4 regions of the Janthinobacterium sp. SUN137 genome follow, and region 3 is predicted to be linked to each of the others. Evidence: predicted binding sites of a transcription regulator. Region 3 holds the regulator's gene; each other region holds the start of a gene.

Region 1 (4,190 bases), on a different contig from region 3:
CCGTCGTGGAACGGGCGATTTCGCAAAATGGCAAGCCCGTGATCGGGGTGATGTTAGGAAAGTATTCACCTTTTACTGGTGCAACGAATTTGCCGCCGATGTAATTGTCATAGCGTTGTTTGAAGGGATTGGCTACGCCCAGTTTGCTGATGTCTGCGAGATTCATGTCGTCCTCTATCGGGTTAATTAGAATGGAATTACTTAATTAAAATCAAACGTCCTGGTACAGATGGGGTGAGTACACGGAGTCTTCCGCAAATGCCGTGCCAGCTCGCCGTCCCACTACAAACTTAGCCGGTTTTGCCCCCGTTACAAGGGCGTGGCGTCAATCCCGGCCCGCTTTTCAGCGCATGCCCCGGACTTGGGTGGGGGCGTGGCTCTGTTTGCGTTTTGAACAAGGTGGCAGCATCCTGTTCCAATCCGGGCCAGCCCTGCTTTGCCGCCACGCCGCCGCTGCACAATGGAACAGGTGTACCAGACTGGAACACCTGCGCCTGTGCCATGAAGGAATCAACGAATCACCACGCCCCATGGCAATTCACCCACGGCAATATCGGCCACCTTGCGCGCGCTGGCCGTGTCGATGACGGACACGCTGTTCGAGCGGCCATTGGCCACGTACAGCTTGGCGCCGTCCGGCGTGATGGCCATGTTCCACGGGCGCTTGCCGACGCCAATCGTAGCCGTCACCTGATTGCTGGCCGTGTCGATCACCATCACCGTACCGTCGATGCCGTTCGAGACATACACTTGCTTGCCGCCGGGATGGACGGCGATGCCATTCGCATTCTTGCCCGCTGGAATGGTGGCAATCGCCTTGCGCGCGGCCATGTCGATCACGTAGACGGCATTGACCAGTTCGCACGCCACGTAGGCGCGGCCCGAGTCCGGGCTGAAACCGATGCCGCGCGGACGCAGCCCCACGGCGATGGACGCCACCTGGCGGCGTTGCGCCACATCAATGACATCGACTTGCTCCGCCTCTTCCGCGCTGACCAGCAGCCAGCGCCCATCCGGGCTGAAGACGGCGTGTTCCGGATTGCGTCCCTGCACCTTGATATCGGCGAGCAAGGTACCTGTCTGGCCATCGAGCAAGGCCACACTGTTGTTTTCCTCGACGGCCACGGCCACGTGACTACCGTCTTGCGAGGCGCTGACGCCTTCGGGCGACTTGCCCAGCGCCACCGTGCGCACGGGCGCGCCGCCAGCGTTGTCGATCAGCAGCAAAGCGCTGCTGGCGGCATCCGTGACAAACAATTGCCGCCCTGTGGGGTCGGCGGCGATGCCGCGCGGACGCTTGCCTGCGGCGATCTGGCGCACCACCTGGTCGGTCGCCGTGTCGATCACGCTCAAGGTGCCCGACTTTTCGTTGGGAACATAGGCAAAGGGAGCGGCCTGGACAGCGGTGCTGGCGAGCGCCGGCAGCAGCCAGCACACCTGGCGCAAGCGCGAGAAGAAGTTGGGCATAATCACCTTTTCAATGGCAAAACGAGGGAAAAGCGCGCGGTAGCGGCGCCTCTGACAATTACCGTATGCAAACGCCGTGCCACTGACACGCGTATAATTTCAGCCCACCAATGGAGACATGGCAGGCATATTGCTTGATACACCTACGCAGACCTGTACCGCGCACGCGATCAAGCAGGCTTTTATTCACATTGGAGAATCCGCATGCAGCATCGTTTCCGCCTGAACACCATCGCCAGCCTGTTTGTCGCCGGCAGCGCCACCCTCGCCCCTCACGTCTTTGCCGCCGAGGCAGCTGACCCGGCCAATGGGCAATTCATGGATACGGTGGTCGTCAGCGGCAGCCGCATCGCCCACCCCAGCCAGGAAGTGCCGGCCTCGATCGACGTGGTCGACAGCGCGCGCATCCAGGATGGCCAAATCCGCGTCAACGCGTCGGAAGCGCTGGCCGCCGTGCCGGGCATGGTCGTGCAAAACCGCCAGAACTACGCACAAGACTTGCAAATCTCGTCGCGCGGCTTCGGCGCCCGCTCGGCCTTCGGCGTGCGCGGCGTCAAGCTGATCAGCGATGGCATTCCCGCCAGCATGCCCGACGGCCAGGGCCAGGCCGCCACCTTCAATCTCGATACGGCCGAGCGCATCGAAGTGCTGCGCGGACCGTTTTCTGCCATCTACGGCAACCATTCGGGCGGCGTGATCCAGCTGTTTTCCAAGGATGGACAAAATCCCCCTTCCGTCGAGCTGAATGTGACGGGCGGCAGCTACGGCACCAGCAAGGTGGACTTGACGGCGCAGGGCCAGGCAGGCGGCATCGGCTACGTGCTCGACGGCTCGCGCTTCCGCACGGACGGCTTCCGCGACCACAGCGCCGCCACGCGCGAACAGGCGTTCGGCAAGATCACCGTAAAGCCCACCGCGGACAGCAAGCTGACCATCGTCGCCAACAGCCTGCACCAGGGCAACACGCAAGATCCGCTGGGCGTCACCTGGCCCACGTTTGCCGCCAACCCGCGCGCCGGCGAAATCGACACGACGGACACGCAAAACCCGAAACGCACCCTGGCCGAGCGCTACAACACGCGCAAGAGCATCGACCACCAGCAGATCGGCGCCACTTATGAACAGTCGTTCGGCGATGACCGTCTGCACGTGATGGTGTATGGCGGCAACCGCGACGTGATCCAGTACCAGGCGTTTACCAAGGGATTCCAGGCGCCGCCTAGCCATTCGGGCGGCGTGGTCGATTTCCAGCGCCAATTCTATGGCATCGACACCAACTGGCTGCACGTGAACCAGCTGGCCGGAGGCAAGCTGAGCACGACTATCGGCATCGACTATGGCCGCTCCAGCGACGACCGCACCGGCTATGAAAATTTCATTGGCAATAGCTTTGGCGTAAAAGGCAAGCTGCGCCGCGACGAGCAGAATGTCGTCTCCAGCCTCGATCCGTATATCCAGGCGGAATGGCAAGGCGGCCCGTGGCTACTCAGCGCAGGTGCGCGCTACAGCAAGATGAAAGTGGCTGTCGACGACCATTTCCTCAGCAACGGCAACGATAGCGGCAGCCTGGAGTTCAGCCACACGACGCCCGTGCTGGGCCTGCTGTATAAACTGACGCCGAACGTCAACGTCTACGCCAGCGCCGCGCGCGGTTTCGAAGCGCCCACCCTGAACGAACTGTTTTACTCGGGCACGGGCGGCGTCTTCAATTTCAACTTGAAGCCAGCCACCAGCACCAACCTGGAAGCGGGTGTCAAGGCCAGGATCGCCAACAACACGCACGTGAATGCGGCCTTGTTCCAGATCAAGACCAACGACGAACTGGTGGTCGACAAGTCCAGCGGCGGGCGCACCAGCTATCGCAATGGGGGTAAAACCTTGCGCCAGGGCATGGAAGTGTCGCTGGATTCGAACCTGCCATATGGCTTCACGACCAAAGTGGCGCTCACCAGCCTGCATGCCGTGTATGACCAGGCATTTGGCGGCGTGCGCGAAGGCAGCCGCTTGCCGGGTGTACCCAGCGCTAACCTGTTCGCTGAACTGGCCTGGAAAGATACGTTCGACCGTTTTGGCGCAGCGCTGGAAAGCGTGGCCAGCAACCAGGTCTACGCGGAAGACAGCAACATCGAAAAACCGGCGCCCGGCTACACGGTATTCAATGCGCGCGTCAACGCCAGGCAAAACGTGGGCAATTGGCGCTTCAAGGAGTTTGCCCGCCTGAACAATCTTTTCGACAAGACCTACGTGGGTTCCGTCATCGTTGGCGATAGCAACAAGCGCTACTATGAAGCGGCGCCGGGACGTAATTGGTTGCTGGGCGTTAGCGCCCAATATAGTTTCTAAAACTAAAAAGCCCGCGCCTCTTCCGATGCGCGGGCTTTATTGTCATTCAACATGGCCTGCTACGGCCGTGCTTCCTTCACGCCATATTTCTCGAAGATGGCTTTCAATTCGCCGCTGGCAGCCATCTCATTCATGGCTGCCTGCAGCAACTTGCCCACGTCGAGCTGCTGGCGGCTGACGGCCAGGCCCACGGCCCAGCCCGCACGCGGCAGGCGAGCAAACGCCACTTCGCTCATGGGGAAAGCGGGATCGCTTTTCAGCACCGATTCGATTTCCGAACGGTTGGCCAGCACGGCGTCGAGCTTGCCCGCCTGCAATTGCTGCAAGGCTTCGGCGGCCGTATCGAAGATGCGTACGTCGTCGCGGTACTTGCCATTGTC
Region 2 (4,190 bases), on a different contig from region 3:
TGTCTGCATGGCGGGCAGGGCCGTTTGTGCCTGTTCCGCACTGTCGAGCACGGCGCTGCCGATGGCGAAGGTATTGCCATCGACCTCGCTCGCCGTCATGGTCAAGCTGACTTTCTTGCCGTCGAGATCGATTTCGCGCGTCAGCACGGCCGGTTTGCCCGGAAACAGGGCCGTGAACTGGGCGTCGGGGCTGCGATAGTCGCGCCAGTCGAATTTCGGACTGCAGGCAGACAGGACGCTGGCGGCCGCGAGCGTAGCCAGAAAGAGGGCAAGTGATGTTTTTTTCATCAACAGATGGTAGCAGCGCTGCCAATCACGCGCAATCGCGCACGTGCGGGGTTCACAGCTTGCCTTATATCTCGCGCAGTACGCGCCGGTACTGGATCGCTTCGGCAACATGCGGTTGCGTGATGGCGGGGCTGCCCGCCAGGTCCGCGATGCTGCGCGACACGCGCAGCACCCGGTGGTAGGTGCGCGCCGACCAGTGCAGGCGTGTCATGGCGCCATGCAACAACTGTTCGCCATGTGGTTCCAGGCGACAATGTTGTTCGATTTCTGTGTTGCTCAGCTGCTGGTTCGCTTTTCCCTGACGTGCCAACTGCAAGGCATAGGCTGCCGCTACCCGCGCGGCGATCGCTTGCGTACTTTCGCCGGCACCTGCACGTCGCCCCAGCGCCGTCGGCGGCATGGCGGCCACTTCAATCTGCAGGTCGATACGGTCGAGCAGGGGGCCCGACAGACGATTGTGATAGCGCAATACGGTGTCTGGCGTACAGCGGCAACGACCGGAAGCGTGGCCCAGATAGCCGCACGGGCAGGGATTCATGGCGGCGATCAATTGAAAACGGGCAGGAAACTCGGCCTGGCGTGCCGCGCGTGAAATGCTGATCACGCCCGATTCCATGGGCTGGCGCAGCACGTCGAGCACCCGGCGGTGGAATTCGGCAATTTCATCAAGAAACAGCACGCCGCAGTGGGCCAGCGAGATTTCACCTGGCCGCGGCACGTTGCCGCCGCCCACCAGGGCTACGCCGGACGCCGTCTGGTGCGGGGCGCGGTAGGGCCGCCGTTTCCAATGCTCCACCTTGAAGTGGCTGCCCAGCGAATGCACGGCCGCCGATTCCAGCGCCTCGTCATCGCTCATGGGCGGCAGCACGCCGGGGAAGCGGCTGGCCAGCATGGTCTTGCCTGCGCCCGGTGGTCCCACCATCAGGACGTTGTGACCGCCCGCTGCCGCCACTTCCAGTGCGCGTCGCGCCTGCAGCTGCCCTTGCACGTCGGCAAAGTCGGGATAGGGAAAAGCGTGCGCTGCCAGCACGGGCTGGTGGCGTTGCAGGGCAGTCTGGCTGGCGTGCCTGGCAAAATGCGCGCAGACCTCGAGCAGGCTGTGGGCGGGATAGATGCAGGCATCGCTGACGAGAGCCGCCTCGTCCGCGTTCGCCTGCGGCAGGATGAAGGCGCGTGGCGTGCCCGACTGGCTGCGCTGCATGGCAAAGGTCATGGCCAGGGCGCCGCGGATGGGGCGTAACTGGCCAGACAGCGACAGTTCGCCCGCGAATTCATAGTGGTGTAATTGGTCGTCCGGCAACTGGCCGGAGGCGGCCAGGATGCCCAGTGCGATGGGCAAGTCGAAGCGGCCCGATTCCTTGGGCAAGTCTGCCGGCGCCAGATTGGCCGTGATGCGCCGTGCCGGCATCTCGAAGCCGCAGTTTTGCAACGCGGCACGCACGCGGTCGCGCGACTCCTTCACTTCCGTATCCGGCAGGCCGACAATCGTAAACGAAGGCAAGCCATTGGCAAGGTGGACTTCGACACTTACCTCGGGCGCCTCCATGCCGGCCAGGGCGCGGCTTTTCAGGACGGCCAGGCTCATCAGACTCCCCTGTAGCGCGGACGCGGGCAGGATCAGTCTAGCGCTTGAAAAGGTGTGAGGCTTGAGGTATGCCAGCAAGGTCGCCGATTACGGCGCCCTGCGTGCAGCGGCGGCTCAGGCTTTTGGATCGTTCAGGCGCGTTTCCAGTTCGATCAGGCGCAATTCCAGTGCATCCAGTTTTGCGCGCGTCTTGGCCAGTACTTGCGCCTGGATATCGAATTCCTCGCGCGTGACGAGATCGAGGCGGGCGAAGCCCTGGGTCATCATCGATTTCACATTTTTCTCGATATCCTTGGCCGGTGAGTTTTCGATGGCTTGATGGATCTTGCCTTGCAAGTCGTTAAAGAAGGTATTCATGTCCATGGTCAGTCCTTTTATGGTGCGGCCTGTGCATCGCACCATTGCGGTGCACAGCGGCGTTAATCTGGTGCGAAACTGGGCGCTTCATTGTGCTTCAGCAGTCCGTTGCCGCATTCCTGGCCGTGTGCAGGGTATGTATGGACGGAAATGCACCTGTCAAGGTGGCAAGAGAGCTGGCACGTATTCTGCTAAAGAAGGTATGAACGCTTTGTGATCTCCAGCCAAGATTTTAAACCTCAACCGCTTTAAAAGTTCAATAAAAGGGAATCGCCATGAAGAATCTGTCCAAGAACATGACTTTAGCTGCAGCGTTGACGCTGGCCATGACCGCATTGTGCGGTAGCGCCATGGCCCAGGATGCAGTGGCGGCGCCTGCTGCGGCCGAAGCGGTACCTGATAACGTGGTGAGCTACAACGTGGCGCTGACCAGCGACTACCGTTACCGCGGCATCTCGCAAAGCCGCTTGAACCCGGCCATCAGCGGCGGTGCCGACTATACCCATAACCCGACGGGCCTGTATGTGGGCACCTGGCTGTCGAGCATCAAATGGATCAAGGACGGCGGCGGCGATACCAATCTGGAATGGGATATCTACGGCGGCAAGCGCGGCGAGATCAGCAAGGATTTTACCTATGACGTGGGCGGCCTGTACTACTTCTACCCATCGAATGGACTGAGCACCAATGCCAACACCTTCGAGCTGTACGGCCAGCTGGGTTATGGCCCCGCGTACATCAAGTACTCGCATTCGACCACCAATCTGTTCGGCGTGGCCGACAGCAAGAACAGCGGCTACCTCGACGTGGGCGCCAACGTCGAGGTGCACGACGGTTACATCTTGAATCTGCACGCCGGGCGCCAGAAGGTCGAGCACAACGATTCCCTCAGCTACAGCGATTACAAGATCGGCGTGACCAAGGACTTCGGCATGGCGACCGTTGCACTGGCGGTCGTCAAGGCCAATATCGTATCGCTGGCACCGAATGGCAAGAATCTGGCGAAATCCGGTCTCGTGCTGACCGTATCGAAAACCTTTTAAGCGAGACAGCCATGAAAATGATTACTGCAATCATTAAACCGTTCAAACTGGACGAAGTACGCGAAGCTTTGTCGGCTATCAATGTGCAAGGCATTACCGTCACGGAAGTCAAGGGTTTCGGCCGCCAGAAAGGTCACACGGAACTCTACCGTGGCGCCGAGTATGTCGTTGATTTCTTGCCAAAAACCAAGATTGAAGCGGCCGTCGATGACGCCATTGTCGACCAGGCCATCGAAGCGATCGAAGGCGCCGCGCGTACCGGTAAAATCGGTGATGGCAAGATTTTCGTCTACAACCTGGAACAGGTCATCCGCATCCGTACCGGTGAAACCGGCAACGAAGCGCTCTAAGGGGAATATTGATGCATAAAAATATAACAAAATTGCTAGCCGGGATAGCCTGTCTGTGTGCGTTTGGTGTCGCCACGCCGAGCTTTGCCGATGCGCCCGCCAAGACGGAGGCGGCCACGACCGCGGCCATCGCCGCCCCGGCCGTGACGCCCGTGCCTGACGCAGCAGCACCGGCTGCCGCCGCTCCGGCCCCGGCCGCTGCCGCGCCAGCCGCCGCGCCCGTTGCCAACAAGGGCGACACCAGTTTCATGATGATCAGCACCTTGCTGGTGATCTTGATGACGATCCCCGGCCTGGCCCTGTTCTACGGCGGCCTCGTGCGCTCGAAAAACATGCTGTCGGTGCTGATGCAAGTGTTCATGGTGTTCGCGTTGGTCATTGTGCTGTGGTGCATCTACGGTTACTCGATCGCCTTCACGGAAAAAACCGCCTTCTTCGGTGGCTTCGACCGCCTGTTCCTGAACGGCATCTGGGATCCGGCCAAGGGCACGTTTGCCGCCGCCGCCACTTTCAGCAAGGGCGTCGTCATTCCCGAGTTCGTCTTCGTCGCTTTCCAGGGCACGTTTG
Region 3 (4,190 bases):
CAAGCATCTGGATGAACCTGACTATTTCATCACCAATTTCAGCCTGGTGCGCATGGATTTGACGGGTAAACCCAGCTATATCGTGTCGGGCACCAAGCTCACGCATTATCCGCTGGACGACTCGTCCGATATCGACCAGCCCTTCGTGCGCAAGCTCACGCCAGGCATGCCGCCGATGAACATGAATGCGGAACTGGCGCATATCGACCAGGATAATACCCGGCTGCAACTGCACCGCAAGGTCGTGATCGACCGCGTGGCCAGTCCGAAGGCGCAGAACCTGACGGTCAAGACGGAAGCGCTGACGGTGTTCCCGGACGAGGAAAGAATGGAAACGGATGTGCCTGTCGATATCCTGACGGGCGCCTCGCGCATCAATGGCGTCGGCATGAAGGCGAATAACGCCACCGGCGTCGTGGAAGTGCAGAATGCGCTGCGCATGGTCCTCCCGCCGAAACCGCGCCCGGCCGCGGCGGCAAAATGACAGAATGAAACAAGGAAACCATATTATGAAGAACATCTTGCTGTTGACCGTATTTTCGCTGGCCATCATGGGCGTGGCGCATGCCGAGAAGGCCGATTCCGAGAAGGAAGCCGTCATCACGGCACGCAGCGGCCACGTCGATGACATCAAGCAGGTGCGCACCCTGACGGGTGACGTCGTGCTGGTCAAGGGTACCCTGACCATGAAGGCGGGCCGGGCCCTGATCACGGAAGACCCGCAAGGCTACCAGTTCATCACCTTCTGGGCCGATCCCGGCAAGCTCGCGACCTTCCGCCAGAAGCGCGATGGCGCGGGCGACCTGTGGGTCGAAGGCGAAGCGGAGCGCGTGGAATACGACAACAAGACGGAAGTGGTGAAACTGTTTTCCAGAGCCAAGCTGACGCGCCTGGAAGGGGCGAAAGTCACCGATGTGGCCAACGGCGCCTTCATCTCGTATGACAGCCGCAAGGAAGAATTTGCGATGGAAAATTCCAACAGCGGCACCAGCACCGCCGATGGCGGCAGCGTGCGCATGGTGATCCAGCCGAAGACCAAGGCGCCGGCAGCGGAGAAAGCGCCGGCCACGCCCGCGCCAGGAAAGAAATAATGGAAAATACACGTTGCGGCAGCACCCTGATCGTTCGCGGGTTGCAAAAAACCTATGGCAAGCGGCAAGTCGTGCATGATGTCTCGCTGCAAGTCGAATGCGGCGAAGTGGTGGGCTTGCTGGGCCCGAACGGCGCCGGCAAGACCACCTCGTTCTACATGATCGTCGGCCTGGTGCCTTCCGATGGCGGCAGTATCGATATCAGCGGCGTGGATATCTCCAGCCTGCCGATCCACCGCCGTGCGCAGATGGGGCTGTCCTACCTGCCGCAGGAAGCGTCCGTCTTCCGCAAGCTGACGGTGGAAGACAATATCCGCGCCGTGCTGGAAATCCAGACCGTCGAAGGCCGTCCGCTGACGAAGGCCGAGATCGAGGAGCGGCTGGATAAATTGCTGGCCGACTTGCAGATTGAAAAGCTGCGCGAGAACCAGGCGCTGTCCCTGTCCGGTGGCGAACGCCGCCGCGTGGAAATCGCCCGCGCGCTGGCCACCGATCCCCGTTTCGTGCTGCTCGACGAGCCGTTCGCCGGCGTCGATCCGATCGCCGTGATCGAGATCCAGCGCATCGTGCGTTTCTTGAAGGAGCGCAATATCGGCGTGCTGATTACCGATCATAATGTGCGCGAGACGCTGGGTATTTGCGACCGTGCCTACATCATCAACCAGGGCTCGGTGCTGGCGTCGGGACGCCCCGACGACATCATCGCGAACGAGTCGGTACGCCGGGTCTATCTGGGCGAACACTTCCGCATGTAAGCCAATGAAACAATCATTGCAGCTGCGCACTTCGCAGCACCTGGCACTGACGCCGCAGTTGCAGCAATCGATACGCCTGTTGCAATTGTCTACCCTGGAATTGCACCAGGAACTCGAGCAATTGCTGACAGACAATCCCTTGCTCGAACGCCTCGATGATCCGCTCGACCGCTCGCTGCGCCTGCTGTCCGACGGGGCCTTGAGTTCCACGGCCGCGCCGACCGAAGCGCCGCCTCAGCCGCCAGGCCAGGAGGCGCCTGCGGCGCCGGCCGAAGCGGAAGCGTTTGACGGCGAGGGGGGCGACAGCCCGGCCGCCGCGGATGGCGGCGACAGCGACTGGAGCGAGGCAAGCCGGGGCAAGGCGCCCGACGACGAAGATTCGCGTCCGCAATTGGAGGCCCATCACTGCACCCTGCGCGAACACCTGATGGAGCAGATGCGTGTGACGGTGCTCGAATTGCGCGACCGCGCGCTGGTCGAGCTGATCATCGACGCGCTTGACGACAATGGCTACCTGGAAGAGTCGCTCGACGACATCCTGGCGCGCCTGCCGGAAGAGCTGGAAATCGACGCCGACGAGATGCGCACGGCCTTGTCGCTGCTGCAAAGTTTCGATCCGCCGGGCGTGGGCGCGCGCAACGCGTCCGAATGCCTGGCCCTGCAAATCAAGCGCTTGCCGCACATCGCCATGGTGACGCGGCGCATGGCCCTCGTGATCGTGGAAAAGCACCTGGCCTGGTTTGCCCAGCGCGATTTCAACAAGCTGAAAAAAGCCCTCGATTGCGACGATGAAGACTTGCGCGAAGCGCAGACGGTGATTCGCCAGTGCAATCCGCATCCGGGCGCCGTGTTCGCCTCGGACGTCTCCGATTACGTGGTGCCCGACGTCGTCGTCAAGCGCGCGCGCAATGGCTGGCAAGTCACCCTGAACAACGACGTCATGCCGCGCCTGCGCGTCAACGCCATGTACGCCAACTTGCTCAAGCAGGGCAAGGGGGAGGGCGCCATGGGTGCACAGTTGCAGGAAGCCAAGTGGCTGATCAAGAATATGCGCCAGCGCTTCGACACGATCCTGCGCGTGGCGCAGGCGATAGTAGAAAGACAAAAGAACTTTTTCTCGCATGGGGCCGTTGCCATGCGCCCCCTTGTGCTCCGTGAAATAGCTGATACACTGGGTTTACACGAGAGTACTATCTCGCGGGTAACAACTCAAAAGTACATGCTGACCCCGCACGGCATGTTCGAGTTGAAATATTTCTTTGGTAGCCACATCGCCACCGAAGCGGGGGGCGAAGCGTCATCGACGGCGATACGGGCATTGATCGTGCAACTGACAGGAGCAGAAGACCCTAAAAATCCTTTATCCGACAGTAAGATTGCGGACATGCTGGGGGAACAAGGCATGGTGATTGCGCGACGTACTGTTGCCAAATACCGGGAAGCATTAAAAATTCCGCCAGTGAGCCTGCGTAAGTGTTTGTAAGTTTTTTTCGGTTCCTCTGCGGGCCGGATAGGATGGACCGCACGAACCCGATCATCTTTAGGAGTGTGTATGAATCTCACCATCAGCGGACATCATCTCGAAGTGACACCAGCCATCCGTGAATACGTACAAACGAAGCTGGAGCGCGTGAAACGTCATTTCGATCAAGTCATCGATATCGCCGTGATTCTGACCGTGGATAACCTCAAAGAGAAAGAAAAACGTCAAAAGGCTGAAGTCAACCTGCGTTTGAGCGGCAAGACTGTCTATGTGGAAAGCTTGGCGCACGACCTGTACGCCGCGATCGATACCCTGATCGACAAGCTCGATAGGCAAGTGATGAAATACAAAACCAAAGTGCAAGGGCACGGTAAAGAGGCGATCAAGCATCTGCCAGACAACTCCGAGGAGGAAGCCGTCGTCGCCGTCTAAGGCCACCCGCTTCCAGCAGTTGTGATCAACTAAGGGCGCACATTGCGCCCTTTTTTGCGCCCAGCGGAACGCAATGTTCCCCGCGCAGGCATTAGAATATTCGCACTTTCACTTCTTTCTAGCCTGCCATGAGCGACTTCGTCCAGACTTCCATCGGCAACCGCACCGGGCACATCGTGCTCGACCGTCCGAAAGCCTTGAATTCCCTGTCGCTGGAGATGGTGCGCGCGCTGAGCGCGGCCCTGCTGGCCTGGCGCGACGATCCGCAGGTGGACGCCGTCGTGATCCGCTCCAGCAGCGACAAGGCCCTGTGCGCCGGTGGCGACATCCGTTTCTTTTACGATGCGGGTCTGGCCACGCCGCAAGGCGGCAGCGCCTTGCTGGAAGATTTCTTTACGGAAGAATATGCTTTAAATCATTTAATTCATT
Region 4 (4,190 bases), on a different contig from region 3:
CGCCTGGCCTGCGCGCGTCTGATGTTCGACAATGCGAAGCTGCGCCTGACCATGCCCGAAGCGCACAAGGTGCACCGCGACGTGATCGAGTGGGGCGTGCGCTACAGCACCGACCGCATCCCGGAGCAGGCGCTGGGCGTCGACGCGATGACGGCGCGTTTGATGCGCTGGGTCATGCACAGCTGGCGCCGCGTGGAGTTCTTCAATACCTGGCTGGCGGGCACCGTCGCGCCGCGCCTGCAGATGGACTTGCTGCCGGGCCTGTATTGCGCCGCCCATTTCGTGCTGCTGGCCGATGCCTCGCCGCGCCACATCGACGATTACGTGGCGGCCGGGCGCGCCATGCAACGCTTCTGGCTGACGGCCACGCAACTGGGCTTGCAATTGCAGCCGGAACTGACGCCGCTGATCTTTGCCCGCTATGTGCGCGAACGGCGCGCCTTTTCGCGCACCGATGGCCTGCAGGAGCTGGCGCAGGAGCTGGCCGTGCGCTGCCAGGCCGTGCTGGGGCCGGCCGCGTTGGATCGGGCCGTGTTTCTCGGGCGCATAGGCGCCGGCCCGGCGGCCAGTGCGCGCTCGCTGCGCCGTCCGCTGCAAGACTTGCTGGTGGCGCCAACGGCGGGGCAGTGAAGCGCGCGTGGCGCCCCGTCAGCGCCGCCGCCGGGGCGCCAGGACGGCCAGCGCCAGCAAGCCGGCCGCCAGTAACGGCAAGGTGCCCGGCAGCGCCATGGGCGTGACGCCTGGCACATAGGCCAGTTCGGAACTGTTCAGCATATTCAACACCAGCGTGTAGCTGCCGGCCGCCAGCCTGTCCGTGACGGCGCCGTACTGCCCGCCGCACGCCGTGCCGACGCCCGTGCCCGTGGGCGCGCCGCAGCCGCTGGGATCGTAGGTGAACACGCTGCCGCTGGTGAGCGGCGTTTGCGCGTAGCCCGTATTGAGGCTGGCCGCATCGGCCAGTTCGGTGCCGCCCAGGATGCCGGAGCCGAGCTTGCCGTCGGGTGCCCAGCTGAAGACGATCTGGCCATGTTCATCGATGATGCTGAACGTCATCGCCATATTCGTCGTGGCCGCCGAGCCCGTGCCGGCCAGCGCATCCAGGTACAGCTGCATGAAGGGCAGGGCCTGGAAGTCGAAGGCCAGGGTCGCGCCCGGCTGGCCGACGACGAAATTGACGGTCATCGCGGTGCTGGAACCGTTGCGCCCCGAGGCGTCCGCGCTGCCGCCGCCCGTCAGGAAGGTTTCCGCCGCGTTCACGGTATGCGTGCTGGTCGAGCCCGGTGGGAAGGGGGGGATTTGCGAGGCGACGATTTGCGCCTCGCCGCGCGCATACGAAGCGTTGCCCATGCCTTGCGGGGTAAAGTCGTTTTCTCCCTTGCTGACGGCGCCGCGTTTCGCCTGCGGCGCGTCGATCTCGTTGCTGCCTCCATTGATGACGCTGCTGCCATTGAGCGTGGCGGTGGTGCGCGACAGGTCGATGTTGCTGAGCAGGGTGACGGAGCCGGAGGGATTGCTGATGACCAGGCCAAAGACGCTGGTGTACGAATAGCCGTAGGCGGCGGCGCCGGCAGTGCCGCTGCTGGCCAGCAATAGCAAGCTCAGCAGGAGCATGGGCAATCGGGTACAAGAAAATGTAGTCATGAAAATCCTCATCTCCTGGTCGGCTGGGCTGTAAGGAAAACCGACAGGCTTGCCACATGAAAAAGGCGAGGAAACTCCCTCGCCTGTGCATCCCCCTGTTGCCTGGTTCAGGCGCTGACTTTGCGGCGGCTGGCATAGCCCAGGCCTGCCAGTCCCAGGCCCAGCAGCGCCAGGGTGCCCGGTTCCGGCGCCTGCTTGACCAGGTCCACGCTCTCCACCGCATTCAAGGTCAAGGTGTAGTTGCCGGCCGCGAGGGCATTACTGACGGCGTTGAAGTTGCCGCCGCAAGTCGTGCCCACGCCGGTGCCGCTAGGCGTGCCGCAACCGGTGGGGTTATACGTAAACATGTTGCCGCGCGTCAGGAAGTTGGTCGCCAGGCCGGTGTTCAGGTTGGCCGCATCGGCGTTCTCCGTGCCACCGAAGATGCCGGAGCCGACGACGCCATCGGGCGTCCAGTTGAAGACGGTCGCGCCGGTCGAGTTGGTGATGGTGATGGTCATCACCAGGTTGGCCGTCGCGGTGGACAGTTGTCCCACTGTGCTTTGCAGGAAGACTTGCATGAATGGCGAGGAGAAGAAGTCAAAGCTCAGCGTTGCCGTGGGCGAACCGACGACGAAGTTGACGGAGAAGCCCGTGGTCGAGCCGTTGCGGCCGGACGCGTCTGCCGTGCCAGCTGGGCCGGCCAGGTGGGCCTCGGCCACGTTTACCGCCTGCGTGGAGGTGGAGCCGGGCGGGAACGAGGGAAACTGCGTGCTGACGATCTGCGCATCGCCGCGCGAGTAGTTGCCCGAGGCGCCCTGTTGCGTGAAATTGTTTTCCCCTTTGGTCACGGCACCGATGGCGGCGCGGGGCGAGTCGAGCAGGCCGGGGCCGCCATTGATGACGCTGACGCCATTCAGGGTGGCCGTGGCGCGCGAGATCGTGGTGCTGTTCAGGGCGGTGATCGAGCCCGTGGCGGCGACGATCTGCAAGCCGAAGATGTTGTTGTAGGCGTAGCCGTAGGCGCCCGCCTGTGCGCTACCGGCGGCGCACAACATGGCCAGTGCGGCCGCGGCCGGAAGCAGTTTCAGTTTCGAGAGTTTCATTGTATTCACCTCGTGGTTAAGTGAGTCTGGAAGTGTTGCCTGAGTCCTGTCTGCAGGTGCTCATGGCCAGACTTAAGCGACTTCCATGCCAACGCATGAGGTTCTTTTGAAATCAAGGACTTGGCGTGCTTTTGTTGACGTGCTGCAGGTGTTGCCGGACTCTCTGTAAGAAAAGCCGACGCCGCCCGTCAAGGCTGGCCGCCTTGCGGTGCAGGATCCAGCAGGGCGTGCATATGGGGCAGCAAGCGTTGCCCTGGCACATAGTCGCGCATGGCCGTGGCCAGCTGGCGCGCCGCCAGCCTGGCCCGGCTATCGTCGAGCAAGCGCGTGGCGGCATGGCGCAGGGCGGTTTCCTGGAAGCGGTCGGCGCGCAGCAGCAGGCCGGCGCCGGTCCCCGCGATGCCGTGCATGTTGAGGAACTGGTCGAGGTTGCCGGCGATGCCGATGACGGGCACGCCTGCCGTCAGCGCCTGCTGGCTGGTGGGGCTGCCGCCGTTGCAGATCACCAGGCTGGCGCGCCGGGCCGCCGCGTCGCCCGGCAAGAAGGGCGCGACGTGGGCATTCGGCGGCACGGCATCGACGCGGCCGGTGCCGGCCGTGGCCGCCAATACGGTGACGGGCAGGGGCGCCAGTGCGTGCAGCACGCGCGGCAGCAATTGCCCCTGGCCGGAACTGCCCAGGGTGACGTAGATGATGGGCCGTCCACTGCTCAGTTCCGGGCGCTGCCACCAGTCCGGCAAGTCGAGCGGCGGCGCCCAGATGATGGGGCCCAGGTAGTCGTGCGTGGACGGCATGGCGTGCGGCGGAAACAGTTGCGGAATATCCGCGTACAAGGTGCGGTCCGCATCCGTATAGATGCGCCGCAGGTCGCTGCCCAGCGACGGCAGGCCATGGCGGCGGCGCACGCGGTTCAGCGGCACGGCATGCGAGGCGAAGGCCAGCGGGCGGATCAGGCGGAACAGGGGGGCTGCCAGCCAGATGGGCAGCAGGCTGGTCAGGGGCAGGCTGGGCACCGTGTAGTGCTGGCGCACGTACGGACTCCAGTAGGCATTGCTGACGGTGAGGTAGGGAATGCGCTGCAGGCGCGCGCTGACGGACAGCGACAGGCGGAAGTCGCCGATCACGAGATCGGGCTGGACGGTATTGAGCAGGCGCAAGTCGTCTTCCACATATGCGTGCAGGGTGCTTTCCGTGTAGACGGGCTTGCCGTGCGCCAAGGCTTGCAGGAATTGCAGCGATGAAATACTGTCGATGCGCCAGCGGCGAAAGGGCGTTTGCTTGAAGCAAAAGTCATAGCCATCGGCGCAGGCAAAATGCACCTCATATTTGTCCTCGTCGAGTCCCTGGGCCAGGCTCAGGGGGCGGCCGACATGGGCCAGGGTCACTGCCTCGGCCATAAAGAGGATTTTCTTGCGCGCCATGGGGATCGCTTGTACTCGCAGGAGAGAGACCTGCCAGGTTGGA

The links. Region 3 encodes sigma-54, which starts transcription at its own class of promoters, with help from an activator protein. Its sites were predicted from a motif close to TGGCANGNAANCTGCTTT; they were not measured.
Region 1: the regulator sigma-54 is predicted to act here: its motif matches at 1,532-1,549, upstream of O3298_RS28875 (beta-propeller fold lactonase family protein).
Region 2: the regulator sigma-54 is predicted to act here: its motif matches at 2,408-2,425, upstream of O3298_RS27825 (TorF family putative porin).
Region 4: the regulator sigma-54 is predicted to act here: its motif matches at 2,800-2,817, upstream of O3298_RS00595 (EDSAP-1 family PEP-CTERM protein).

What each region holds. Positions count from the first base shown of each region.
Region 1 is NZ_JAPWHZ010000008.1:7,261-11,450, reverse strand. It holds gene adh (aldehyde dehydrogenase) at 1-166, opposite strand, end outside; gene O3298_RS28875 (beta-propeller fold lactonase family protein) at 511-1,467, opposite strand; gene O3298_RS28870 (TonB-dependent receptor) at 1,672-3,810, shown strand; gene O3298_RS28865 (ABC transporter substrate-binding protein) at 3,870-4,190, opposite strand, start outside.
Region 2 is NZ_JAPWHZ010000006.1:261,688-265,877, reverse strand. It holds gene O3298_RS27840 (hypothetical protein) at 1-288, opposite strand, end outside; gene O3298_RS27835 (YifB family Mg chelatase-like AAA ATPase) at 353-1,873, opposite strand; gene O3298_RS27830 (accessory factor UbiK family protein) at 1,988-2,236, opposite strand; gene O3298_RS27825 (TorF family putative porin) at 2,506-3,273, shown strand; gene O3298_RS27820 (P-II family nitrogen regulator) at 3,285-3,623, shown strand; gene O3298_RS27815 (ammonium transporter) at 3,635-4,190, shown strand, end outside.
Region 3 is NZ_JAPWHZ010000004.1:590,901-595,090, forward strand. It holds gene lptC (LPS export ABC transporter periplasmic protein LptC) at 1-484, shown strand, start outside; gene lptA (lipopolysaccharide transport periplasmic protein LptA) at 510-1,091, shown strand; gene lptB (LPS export ABC transporter ATP-binding protein) at 1,091-1,846, shown strand; gene O3298_RS23135 (RNA polymerase factor sigma-54) at 1,851-3,329, shown strand; gene hpf (ribosome hibernation-promoting factor, HPF/YfiA family) at 3,399-3,761, shown strand; gene O3298_RS23145 (enoyl-CoA hydratase/isomerase family protein) at 3,890-4,190, shown strand, end outside.
Region 4 is NZ_JAPWHZ010000001.1:118,492-122,681, reverse strand. It holds gene O3298_RS00605 (nitroreductase family protein) at 1-630, shown strand, start outside; gene O3298_RS00600 (EDSAP-1 family PEP-CTERM protein) at 649-1,641, opposite strand; gene O3298_RS00595 (EDSAP-1 family PEP-CTERM protein) at 1,749-2,726, opposite strand; gene O3298_RS00590 (glycosyltransferase) at 2,915-4,147, opposite strand.